DNA from 2 places in the Streptomyces cinnamoneus genome. Region 1 is predicted to be linked to the other one. Evidence: riboswitches for the same ligand, from Rfam matches in the RefSeq annotation. Region 1 holds a riboswitch; the other holds the start of a gene.
The links. A riboswitch is a leader RNA that binds a small molecule or an ion and turns the genes downstream of it on or off. The one in region 1 is predicted to bind S-adenosylmethionine.

Region 1 (5,227 bases):
CTGCTGCGCGACCTCGGCCCGCTGCCCGGCACCAAGCTCCGCAAGACCGCCTGGTCCGCGGGCAAGATGCTGATCAACCAGAACACGATGCAGCCGCTGCGTCCCGAGGACATCCAGGTCGGCTCCCTCACCTTCGCCATGCCCGAGGGCATGACGGAGGAGGACCACGACTTCCAGCAGGAGATCGCCAAGGCGGCCCTGATGATCGTCCGGCTCCGTCCGGAGAACATCAAGGACAAGCGCGAGCTCGACTGGTCGGCCGACGGCATCGTCGCGTTCTCCAAGATCTGCACCCACGTCGGCTGCCCGATCAGCCTCTACGAGCAGCAGACGCACCACGTGCTGTGCCCGTGCCACCAGTCCACCTTCGACCTCTCCGACGGCGGTCGCGTGATCTTCGGCCCGGCCGGCCACGCCCTGCCGCAGCTGCGGATCAAGGTCAACGACAAGGGCTACCTCGAGGCCATGGGCGACTTCGCCGAGCCCGTCGGTCCTGCCTTCTGGGAGCGCGGATGAGTACTGCAGCTGACAACCGCCGCAAGGCGCCCGCCGGCGAGCGGGTAGCCGACTGGGCCGACGGCCGGCTGGGCATCTACAGCCTGGCCAAGGCCAACATGCGCAAGATCTTCCCGGACCACTGGTCCTTCATGCTGGGCGAGGTCTGCCTCTACAGCTTCATCATCATCATCCTCACGGGTGTGTACCTGACGCTGTTCTTCCACCCGTCCATGAACGAGGTCGTCTACCACGGCTCGTACGCCCCGCTGCAGGGCATGCGGATGTCCGAGGCGTTCAAGTCGACCCTCGACATCAGCTTCGACGTCCGTGGCGGTCTGCTCATCCGGCAGATCCACCACTGGGCCGCGCTGATCTTCCTGGCCGGCATGTTCGTGCACATGATGCGCGTGTTCTTCACCGGCGCGTTCCGCAAGCCGCGTGAGGTCAACTGGCTGTTCGGCTTCCTGCTGTTCGTCCTCGGCATGTTCACCGGCTTCACCGGTTACTCGCTGCCGGACGACCTGCTCTCCGGCACCGGTGTCCGCTTCATGGAGGGCGCGATCCTGTCGTTCCCCATCGTGGGCACGTACATCTCGATGTTCCTCTTCGGCGGCGAGTTCCCCGGCTCGGACTTCGTGCCGCGGTTCTTCTCGATCCACGTCCTGCTGCTGCCGGGCATCATGCTCGGCCTGCTGGTGGCGCACCTGATCCTGGTCTTCTACCACAAGCACACGCAGTTCCCCGGCCCCGGCCGGACGAACAAGAACGTGGTCGGCATGCCGCTGCTGCCGGTCTACATGGCCAAGGCCGGAGGCTTCTTCTTCCTGGTCTTCGGTGTGATCGCGGCCATCGCGGCCATCGCGTCGATCAACCCGATCTGGTCCATCGGCCCCTACCGGCCGGACCAGGTGTCCACCGGCGCCCAGCCCGACTGGTACATGGGCTTCGCCGAGGGCCTCATCCGAGTGATGCCGGGCTGGGAGATCAACGTCGCGGGCCACACGTTCGTCCTGGGCGTGTTCATCCCGATGATGATCTTCCCGCTGGTCCTCGCGGCCATCGCGGTCTACCCCTTCATCGAGTCGTGGGTGACCGGCGACAAGCGGGAGCACCACCTGCTGGACCGTCCGCGCAACGCCCCGACCCGCACCGCCTTCGGTGTGGCGTGGCTGACCGCGTACATGGTCATGATGGTCGGTGGTGGCAACGACCTGTGGGCCACCCACTTCCACCTGTCGATCAACGCCATCACCTGGTTCGTCCGGATCGGCTTCTTCGTCGGCCCGGTCATCGCCTTCGTCGCCACGCGCCGGATCTGCATGGGTCTCCAGCGCCGCGACAAGGACAAGGTGCTGCACGGCCGCGAGTCGGGCATCATCAAGCGCCTGCCGCACGGTGAGTTCGTCGAGGTCCACGAGCCGCTCTCGCAGCAGCAGCTGCACACCCTCACGGCGCACGAGCAGCCCCGGCCGCTCGAGCTCGAGCCCGAGGTCGACGAGAACGGTGTCGCCCGCAAGGCCGGCGCCGGCCAGCGCCTGCGCGTGAAGCTCTCGAAGGGCTTCTACGGCGAGGGGACGCACATCCCCAAGGCCACCGCGGAGGAGTACCAGGAGATCACGAGCGGCCACGGCCACCACTGATCCCCGCCCACTGATCAGTAACTGATCGCCACGGCGAGAGCCCCGTCCATCGCATGGACGGGGCTCTTCGCTGTCCGTGGAGCTGGATAGGCTGGACCCCGGGAACCAGTGGACCTCTACGCGGTCCCCCCTCGGACCGACCACCAGGAGTGTGGACCATGAACGTTGCGACCCCGGCAGGCGGCGAGCGCTCGGTGGCCCCCTCCTGGCCCGGCGTGCTCGACGCCCTGCTGAACCGGGTGGACCTCAGCGCGGACGACACCGCCTGGGCCATGGACCGCATCATGCGCGGCGAGGCGACCGACGCCCAGATCGCCGGCTTCGCCGTGGCGCTGCGGGCCAAGGGCGAGACGGTCGCCGAGATCTCCGGCCTGGTCCGCACGATGTACGCGCACGCCAACCTGATCGAGGTGCCGGGTCCCAGCGTGGACATCGTGGGCACGGGCGGCGACGGCGCCAAGACCGTCAACATCTCCACCATGTCCTCGATCGTCGTCGCCGGCACCGGGGCGAAGGTCGTCAAGCACGGCAACCGCGCCGCGTCCTCCGCCAGCGGCGCCTCGGACGTCCTGGAGAAGCTCGGCGTCAACCTGGACCTCACCCCGCGCCGCGTGGTGGAGGTGGCCGAGGAGGCCGGCATCACGTTCTGCTTCGCGGTGAAGTTCCACCCCGCGCTGCGGCACGTGGCCCCGGCCCGGCGGGAGTTGGGCATCCGGACGACCTTCAACGTGCTGGGTCCGCTGACCAACCCCGCCCGGGTGAGGGCCCAGGCGACGGGTGTCGCGGACCCCCGGATGGCGCCGATCCTGGCCGGGGTGCTCGCCGAGCGGGGCTCCTCGGCCCTGGTCTTCCGCGGCGACGACGGCCTGGACGAGCTGACCACGACGGCGACCTCGCGGGTGTGGGTCGTGCGCGACGGCCGGGTGCGCGAGGAGGCGTTCGACCCGCGGGACGTGGGGATCGAGCTGGTGCCGGTGGAGGCGCTGCGCGGCGCCGACGCCTCGTACAACGCGGACGTGGCGCGGCGGCTGCTGGGCGGCGAGACCGGTCCGGTGCGGGACGCGGTGCTGCTGAACGCCGCCGCCGCGCTGGTGGCCCTGGAGCCCACCGGGGCGCCGCTCGCCGAGCAGATCACCGCCGGGATGGCCCGGGCCGCGGAGTCGATCGACTCGGGAGCGGCCCGGCGGGCGCTCGAACGCTGGGTCACGGCGAGCAACGCCTAGCCCGGGCCGGGCGGGACTTCGCCGGCACGGCCCAGGCCCCGCATGCCGGACGGGCCGTCCGGCATGCGAGAGGGCCCCTGTGCCGAGGAGGTTGTTGTGCCATACTCCTCGGCAAGGTCACGAGTGACAGCGACACGGCCCCGGCCCGCTGTCCGGCAACCCTCCTTCCGTGGCGGGGTGCCCCGGGTGATGACCAGGTCGCAGGCAGCGAGGTCTGCGACAAGCGCGGATCCCTCGCCAGGGATCCTGGTTGTCGAGGGAGAACTTCCGTGACGCAGCGAATGCGCTAGGGCTCCACGAGCCCCTTCTCCGTACCCACTTCCCTTTTCCCGCGCCGTCGCGCGGTCGAATTCGCCTGCTCTGTACGGGAGTTCGCCATGTCTGTCGCCACCCTTGCCGCCGACCAGTCCGTTTGTCCGCCGCTGCCCGTCCTGGGCAGGGACGTCCGGGTGCCGCTCGTCACCGGGGGAGAGGTGACGTACGCGGCGCTCGACTACGCCGCCAGCGCCCCGGCCCTCCAGCGGGTCTGGGACGACGTGGCCGCGTACGCGCCCTACTACGGCAGCGTGCACCGCGGTGCCGGATACCTCTCGCAGCTGTCCACCGAGCTCTTCGAGAACAGCAGGGCCGAGGTCGCCGCCTTCCTCGGCTGCCGCCCCGGCGACCAGGTCGTCTTCACCCGCTCCACCACCGACTCGCTCAACCTGCTGGCGGCCGTACTGCCCGCCGGCTGCCGGGTGTTCGTCTTCGAGACCGAGCACCACGCGGCGCTGCTGCCCTGGCCCGCCGGCCACGTCACCGTCCTGGACGCCCCGCGCAGCCCGCGGCAGGCCGTCGAGATCCTGGAGCGCGCGCTGGCCGACCGCGACCCCCACGGTCCGGCACTCGTCTGCGTGACCGGGGCGTCCAACGTCACGGGTGAGTTGTGGCCGGTGCGGGAGCTCGCGGCGGCGGCCCACGCGCACGGGGCGCGGATCGTGGTGGACGCCGCGCAGCTGGCGCCGCACCACCCGGTGGACATCGCCGCCTGTGACGTCGACTGGGTCGCGTTCTCCGGGCACAAGCTCTACGCGCCGTTCGGCTCCGGCGTGCTGGCCGGACGGGCGGACTGGCTGACGCGGGCCCGGCCGTACCTGGCCGGCGGCGGCGCGAGCCGCACGGTCGCGCGGGGCGGGGACGGGGGCCTCGACGTCGAGTGGCACACGACCGCCGCCCGGCACGAGGCCGGTTCGCCCAACGTCATCGGCGCCTACGCGATCGCCGCCGCCTGCAAGGCGCTCACCGAGGCCGGCTTCGAGCGGCTGGTCGAGCGCGAACAGCGGCTGGTGGCGCGGGTGCGGGAGGGACTGGCCGGGGTGCCCGGGGTGCGGGTGCTGTCACTGTTCGGAGACGACGCCCCGCGCGTGGGCGTCCTGTCCTTCGTGGTCGACGGCTGGAACAGCTCGCACTTCGCGGCCGCGCTGTCGGCCGAGTACGGCATCGGGGTCCGCGACGGCCTCTTCTGCGCCCATCCGCTCGTCCGCGTCCTGCTGGGCGGCGAACGGGACGAGCCCGGTGAGTGCGGGGCCCCCGACGGGGAGCGGTCGCTGAACGCCGTCAGGGTCAGCTTCGGCGCCGGGACGCCCGACGAGCACGTCGAGCGGTTCGTCCGGGCCGTGGGGGAGCTGGTGGCGAACGGCGCCCGCTGGCTCTACCGTACCGAGGACGGGCGCTGCGTGCCCGACGGCTCCGCCTGAGGCGTCAGTTGTCGAGGCCGATGGCGAAGGCCGCCTCGAGGTCGTGCTGGGAGTAGGTGCGGAAGGCGATGTGCGTCTCGGTGGAGGCCACTCCCGGCACCTTGCTGATGCGGCCCGGGATGACGTCCGC
Region 2 (5,227 bases), 2.1 Mb from region 1:
GACGAGCACGGAGGCGCCCTCCGCGGCCTCCTCCGCGAGGGCGTCCGCGAAGGCGGTGTTGTACGCCTCGTACGCCGCCCACTGCGCGCGGAACTCCGCGTCGAAGACCGGTTCGAGCGGGGTCTGCCAGAGCATGTGGTGGAGGAACCACAGCACCGAATTGGCCACCCCGTTGTAGGCGGCGGCGAAGGTGTCGGGCGCGATGTCCAGCATCCGCACCCGGTGGCCTGCGGTGTCGGACGCGGGGAGCCTCGGGCCCGCGCGGCGGGCCGCCTCGCGGTCCCCCTCGCCCATCGCGGCGCACACCCACACCGCCCCGGCGTCCGGCCCGATGGCGCTGAGTCCCGAGACCAGGCCGCCACCGCCCCGCCCCGCCGCGAGCGACCCGTCCTCGCGCAGCTTGTACGCGACGGGCCCGCGGTTGGAGGCGACGACGATGGGTGCGCTGTGCGTGTGCTCATCGACCATGACCGCAGCCTTGCCGCCCGGCGAACCGCTCAAACGTACGCCTAAGCGGCATGCCGCCGGGCGTACTCCGGTATCTCCGTCATCGGCGGCCGCTCCAGCGTGTCCACCTCGTACGTGCGCGGGACGAATCCCTCCGCCGTCCGCTCGAACTGGGTGAGCGCCGGGCGCACCAGATGGCCGCGGGCCAGTCGCAGCTGCGCGGTGCGGTAGATGGCGGCGGCCATCCGGCCGAGCGCGCGCCCGTCCTGGTGGCGGTGCTTGCGCACGCCCACGTCCACCTGGGCCAGCGCGTCCAGCCCCACGGTGTGCAGCGCGTCCACCAGCAGACCCAGCTCCACGCCGTACCCCACGGGGAACGGCAGCCGCTCCAGCAGCGAACGCCGGGCCGCGTACTCGCCGCCCAGCGGCTGCACGAAACCCGCCAGCTGCGGCCAGTGCAGGTTCAGCAGCGGACGGGCCACCAGCTCGGTGACCCGGCCGCCCTGGCCGGACAGCGAGCCGAGGGGGCGGTCGTACATCGCCTTGACGAAGTCGACGTCCGGGTCGGTCAGCAGCGGGCCGACGATCCCCGAGACGAAGTCCGCGGAGAACTCCTTCAGGTCCGCGTCGACGAAGCACACCACATCGCCGGTCGTCACCAGCAGCGACCGCCACAGCACCTCACCCTTGCCGGGCAGCGCGGGCAGCCGCGGCAGGATCGCGTCGCGGGGCTCCACCCGCGCCCCGGCGGCCGCGGCGACCTCCGCGGTGCGGTCCGTGGACCCCGAGTCCAGCACCACCAGCTCGTCGACCAGGGGCACGTCCCCGGTCATCAGCTCCCGGCGGATGACGGCCGCGATCTCGCCGACCGTGGCCTCCTCGTCCAGCGCCGGCAGCACGACGCTGACCGTGGTGCCGGAGCCCGCTTTCGCGGCGAGCAGCTGGTCGAGCGGACGGTCGGCTGCGGACCAGGACCGCCGGGCGAGCCAGCGCTCCACCTCTTCCAGCACGTGTACGACTCCTCATGTTCGTGGCATGCGTGGTGACGCATCTCGCGGTGCGGACGACCCTCTCAAGCGTCCGTGCCTTCGGTTACAGTCTTGAACAACGCGGAGAGCCCCCGCATGCCGGGGTCGCGTCGCGCACAAACGCCTGGGCCCCGCCCAGCGCCATACCGCTCATCCAGAGGGGCAGAGGGACACGGCCCGTTGAAGCCCCGGCAACCCTCCAGCCGGTCTCACCGATCACTCGGCGAGGCTCCCGGCGGGGAAGGTGCCAATTCCGTCTCATGGCGAGGTTCGCCATGAGGAAGATGAGGAGAAAGGGCCTCGCCTCCATGGCTGTCCAAGCCGTTGAAAGCGCTACCACTTCCGACGTCCCCGCCCCCTTCGGGCCCGCCGTCGCGCTCTCCTGCCGCGAGTGCGGCGAGCGCTTCGCCCTCGGTCCCGTCTTCGCCTGCGCGAGCTGCTTCGGGCCGCTGGAGGTGGCCTACGACCTCCCGGCCGGTGACCCGGAGACCCTGCGCCGCCGCATCGAGGCCGGACCGGCGAACATCTGGCGCTACGCCCCGCTGCTGCCCGTCCCCGCCGACGTCGCGGACAAGCCCGGTCTGAACCCCGGCTTCACCAAGCTCGTCAAGGCCGACAACCTCGCCCGCGAACTGGGCGTCACCGGCGCCCTCCACGTCAAGGACGACTCCGGCAACCCCACGCACTCCTTCAAGGACCGCGTCGTCGCCGTCGCCGTCGAGGCCGCGCGCGCCTTCGGCTTCACCACCCTGTCCTGCTCCTCGACCGGCAACCTCGCGGGCGCCGTGGGCGCCGCCGCCGCGCGGGCGGGCCTGAAGTCCTGCGTCTTCATCCCGCACGACCTGGAGGCGGGCAAGGTCGTCATGGCCGCCGTCTACGGCGGCGACCTCGTCGGCATCGAGGGCACGTACGACGACGTCAACCGCTTCTGCTCCGAACTGATCGGCGACCCGCTGGGCGAGGGCTGGGGGTTCGTCAACGTCAACCTCCGGCCGTACTACGGCGAGGGGTCCAAGACGCTGGCGTACGAGATCTGCGAGCAGCTGGGCTGGCGGCTGCCGGACCAGATCGTGGTCCCGATCGCCTCCGGCTCCCAGCTGACGAAGATCGACAAGGGGCTGCGGGAGCTGATCGCGCTCGGACTGGTCGAGGACCGTCCGTACAAGATCTTCGGAGCGCAGGCGGCGGGCTGCTCGCCGGTCTCCCGCGCCTTCAAGGACGGGCACGAGGTGGTGCGGCCGGTGAAGCCGGACACCATCGCCAAGTCGCTGGCCATCGGCAACCCCGCGGACGGCCCGTACGTCCTGGACATCGCCCGGCGCACGGGCGGTGCGGTGGAGGACGTGACGGACGAGGAGATCGTCGACGCGATCCGGCTGCTCGCCCGCACCGAAGGCGTCTTCGCCGAGACGGCGGGCGGGGTCACGGTCGGCGTGACGCGGAAGCTGATCGAGAACGGCCTGCTCGATCCCGCCCTCACGACGGTCGTCCTCAACACGGGGGACGGGCTCAAGACGCTGGACGCGGTGGCCGCCGGCCCCACGGCGACGATCCGCCCGTCACTGGAGGCGTTCCGGGCGGCGGGCCTGTAGGTCCTGGGAGCGGTTCCCTCCCCGCCACTTCCCCGTCCGCCCCGGCGGCGGGCGGGCGCACCTCACCACTTCCCCGATCCGAAGGCGACCCCATGAGCGTCAACGTCCGCATCCCCACCATCCTGCGCACCTACACCTCCGGCCGCGCCGAGGTGACCGTCGAGGGCGCCACCCTCGCCGAGGTCATCGCCTCGCTGGAGGCCGGCCACCCCGGCATCGCCGCCCGCGTCCTGGACGACAGCGGCAAGCTGCGCCGCTTCGTGAACGTCTACGTCAACGACGACGACGTGCGCTTCGAGGGGGGCCTTGAGACGCCCACCCCGGACGGCGCCGGCGTCTCGATCATTCCGGCCGTCGCAGGCGGCTGACCGGCGGCGTCGCCCTTTCAGAGGGTTCCTCGGGAATTCCCCCGGAGTCACCCCGTCCGTAAACCGGACGGGGTGATTCCGTCTGTTGAACCGCGATACAGTTGGGGCGTTCCCCCTCCGGTGTCACTGCCGAACGCATATGAGAACCCGTCAAGTTGTGCGCGAAACATGCGCACGAATTGCCGGGTTGGTGGCGTTTTGCCCAGCCCGACTTGCCCGGGATGCTGTCGAAATCGGTACGAATAACCGATCGGCCGCGCCCGGATTTCTCGTCCGAGTGACCTGTTGCAGACGGCATCCGTGCAGATACATTCAGCCGCGGTCGACGCGTTCCGGCGCACACCCCCATCCTGTCTGGGGGTGAGGTCTGACCCGGGTCCGCGAAGTGCGGTCCTGTGCAAGGGCCAGTAATAGGGGAGTTAGGCATGGCTCAGGGCACCGTCAAGTGGTTCAACGCGGAGAAGGGCTACGGCTTCATCGCGGTCGACGGTGGTGCGGATGTTTTCGTCCACTACAGCGCGATTCAGATGGACGGCTACCGCACCCTCGAGGAGGGTCAGCGGGTCGAGTTCGAGATCTCGCAGGGCCAGAAGGGGCCGCAGGCGGACATGGTGAGGGTCTCCGCCTGACCGCGTCGCATCGACCATCGGCTCACACAGCTCGCCGAAGGGCCCGTACCGAGGAGGTACGGGCCCTTCGTGTGTGCGCGGGTCCGGCTGGGCAGGATCGACCAGGCGCCCGGCTGACGAGCCCCCCGCTTGAGCCAAGGCGCTTGCACTCGATGGGGTCGAGTGCTAATCATTGGGCTTAGCACTCTCCTGGTGAGAGTGACAGATTTGGACCGTCGGTGAGGTCGGCGAGCCAAGCGGGGCAAGGAACCGCAGGGCACGCAGGCCGTCCGTCGCGGGCGCCAGTGCGGTCCGGAGCAGTCTCCACCCCGTCCTGGGAGGACCACTTCACATGGCCAAGATCATCGCGTTCGACGAGGAGGCACGGCGCGGTCTCGAGCGCGGGATGAACCAGCTCGCCGACGCCGTCAAGGTCACCCTTGGCCCCAAGGGCCGCAACGTCGTCCTCGAGAAGAAGTGGGGCGCCCCCACGATCACCAACGATGGTGTCTCCATCGCCAAGGAGATCGAGCTCGAGGACCCGTACGAGAAGATCGGCGCCGAGCTGGTCAAGGAGGTCGCGAAGAAGACGGACGACGTCGCCGGTGACGGCACGACGACCGCGACCGTCCTCGCCCAGGCGCTGGTCCGCGAGGGTCTGCGCAACGTGGCCGCCGGTGCCAACCCGATGGCGCTGAAGCGCGGCATCGAGAAGGCCGTCGAGGCCGTCTCCGCCTCGCTGCTCGAGCAGGCCAAGGACGTGGAGACCAAGGAGCAGATCGCCTCCACCGCCTCCATCTCCGCCGCCGACACCCAGATCGGCGAGCTCATCGCCGAGGCCATGGACAAGGTCGGCAAGGAAGGCGTCATCACCGTCGAGGAGTCCCAGACCTTCGGTCTGGAGCTGGAGCTCACCGAGGGTATGCGCTTCGACAAGGGCTACATCTCGGCGTACTTCGCCACCGACATGGAGCGTATGGAGGCGTCCCTGGACGACCCGTACATCCTGATCGTCAACTCGAAGGTCTCCTCGGTCAAGGACCTGCTCCCGCTGCTGGAGAAGGTCATGCAGTCGGGCAAGCCGCTGCTGATCATCGCCGAGGACGTCGAGGGCGAGGCCCTGTCGACCCTGGTGGTCAACAAGATCCGCGGCACCTTCAAGTCCGTCGCCGTCAAGGCCCCGG

Region 2: linked by a shared signal. The riboswitch ahead of thrC (threonine synthase) and the one ahead of CYQ11_RS08060 (aminotransferase class V-fold PLP-dependent enzyme) in region 1 are both predicted to bind S-adenosylmethionine.

The regions. Positions count from the first base shown of each region.
Region 1 is NZ_PKFQ01000001.1:1,948,461-1,953,687, reverse strand. It holds gene qcrA (cytochrome bc1 complex Rieske iron-sulfur subunit) at 1-516, shown strand, start outside; gene qcrB (cytochrome bc1 complex cytochrome b subunit) at 513-2,138, shown strand; gene trpD (anthranilate phosphoribosyltransferase) at 2,297-3,361, shown strand; SAM riboswitch class IV at 3,477-3,593, shown strand; gene CYQ11_RS08060 (aminotransferase class V-fold PLP-dependent enzyme) at 3,739-5,097, shown strand; gene CYQ11_RS08055 (Lrp/AsnC ligand binding domain-containing protein) at 5,102-5,227, opposite strand, start outside.
Region 2 is NZ_PKFQ01000001.1:4,024,643-4,029,869, forward strand. It holds gene CYQ11_RS17735 (alpha,alpha-trehalose-phosphate synthase (UDP-forming)) at 1-468, opposite strand, end outside; gene CYQ11_RS17740 (glucosyl-3-phosphoglycerate synthase) at 510-1,457, opposite strand; SAM riboswitch class I at 1,623-1,766, shown strand; gene thrC (threonine synthase) at 1,784-3,067, shown strand; gene CYQ11_RS17750 (MoaD/ThiS family protein) at 3,160-3,435, shown strand; gene CYQ11_RS17755 (cold-shock protein) at 3,861-4,064, shown strand; gene groL (chaperonin GroEL) at 4,396-5,227, shown strand, end outside.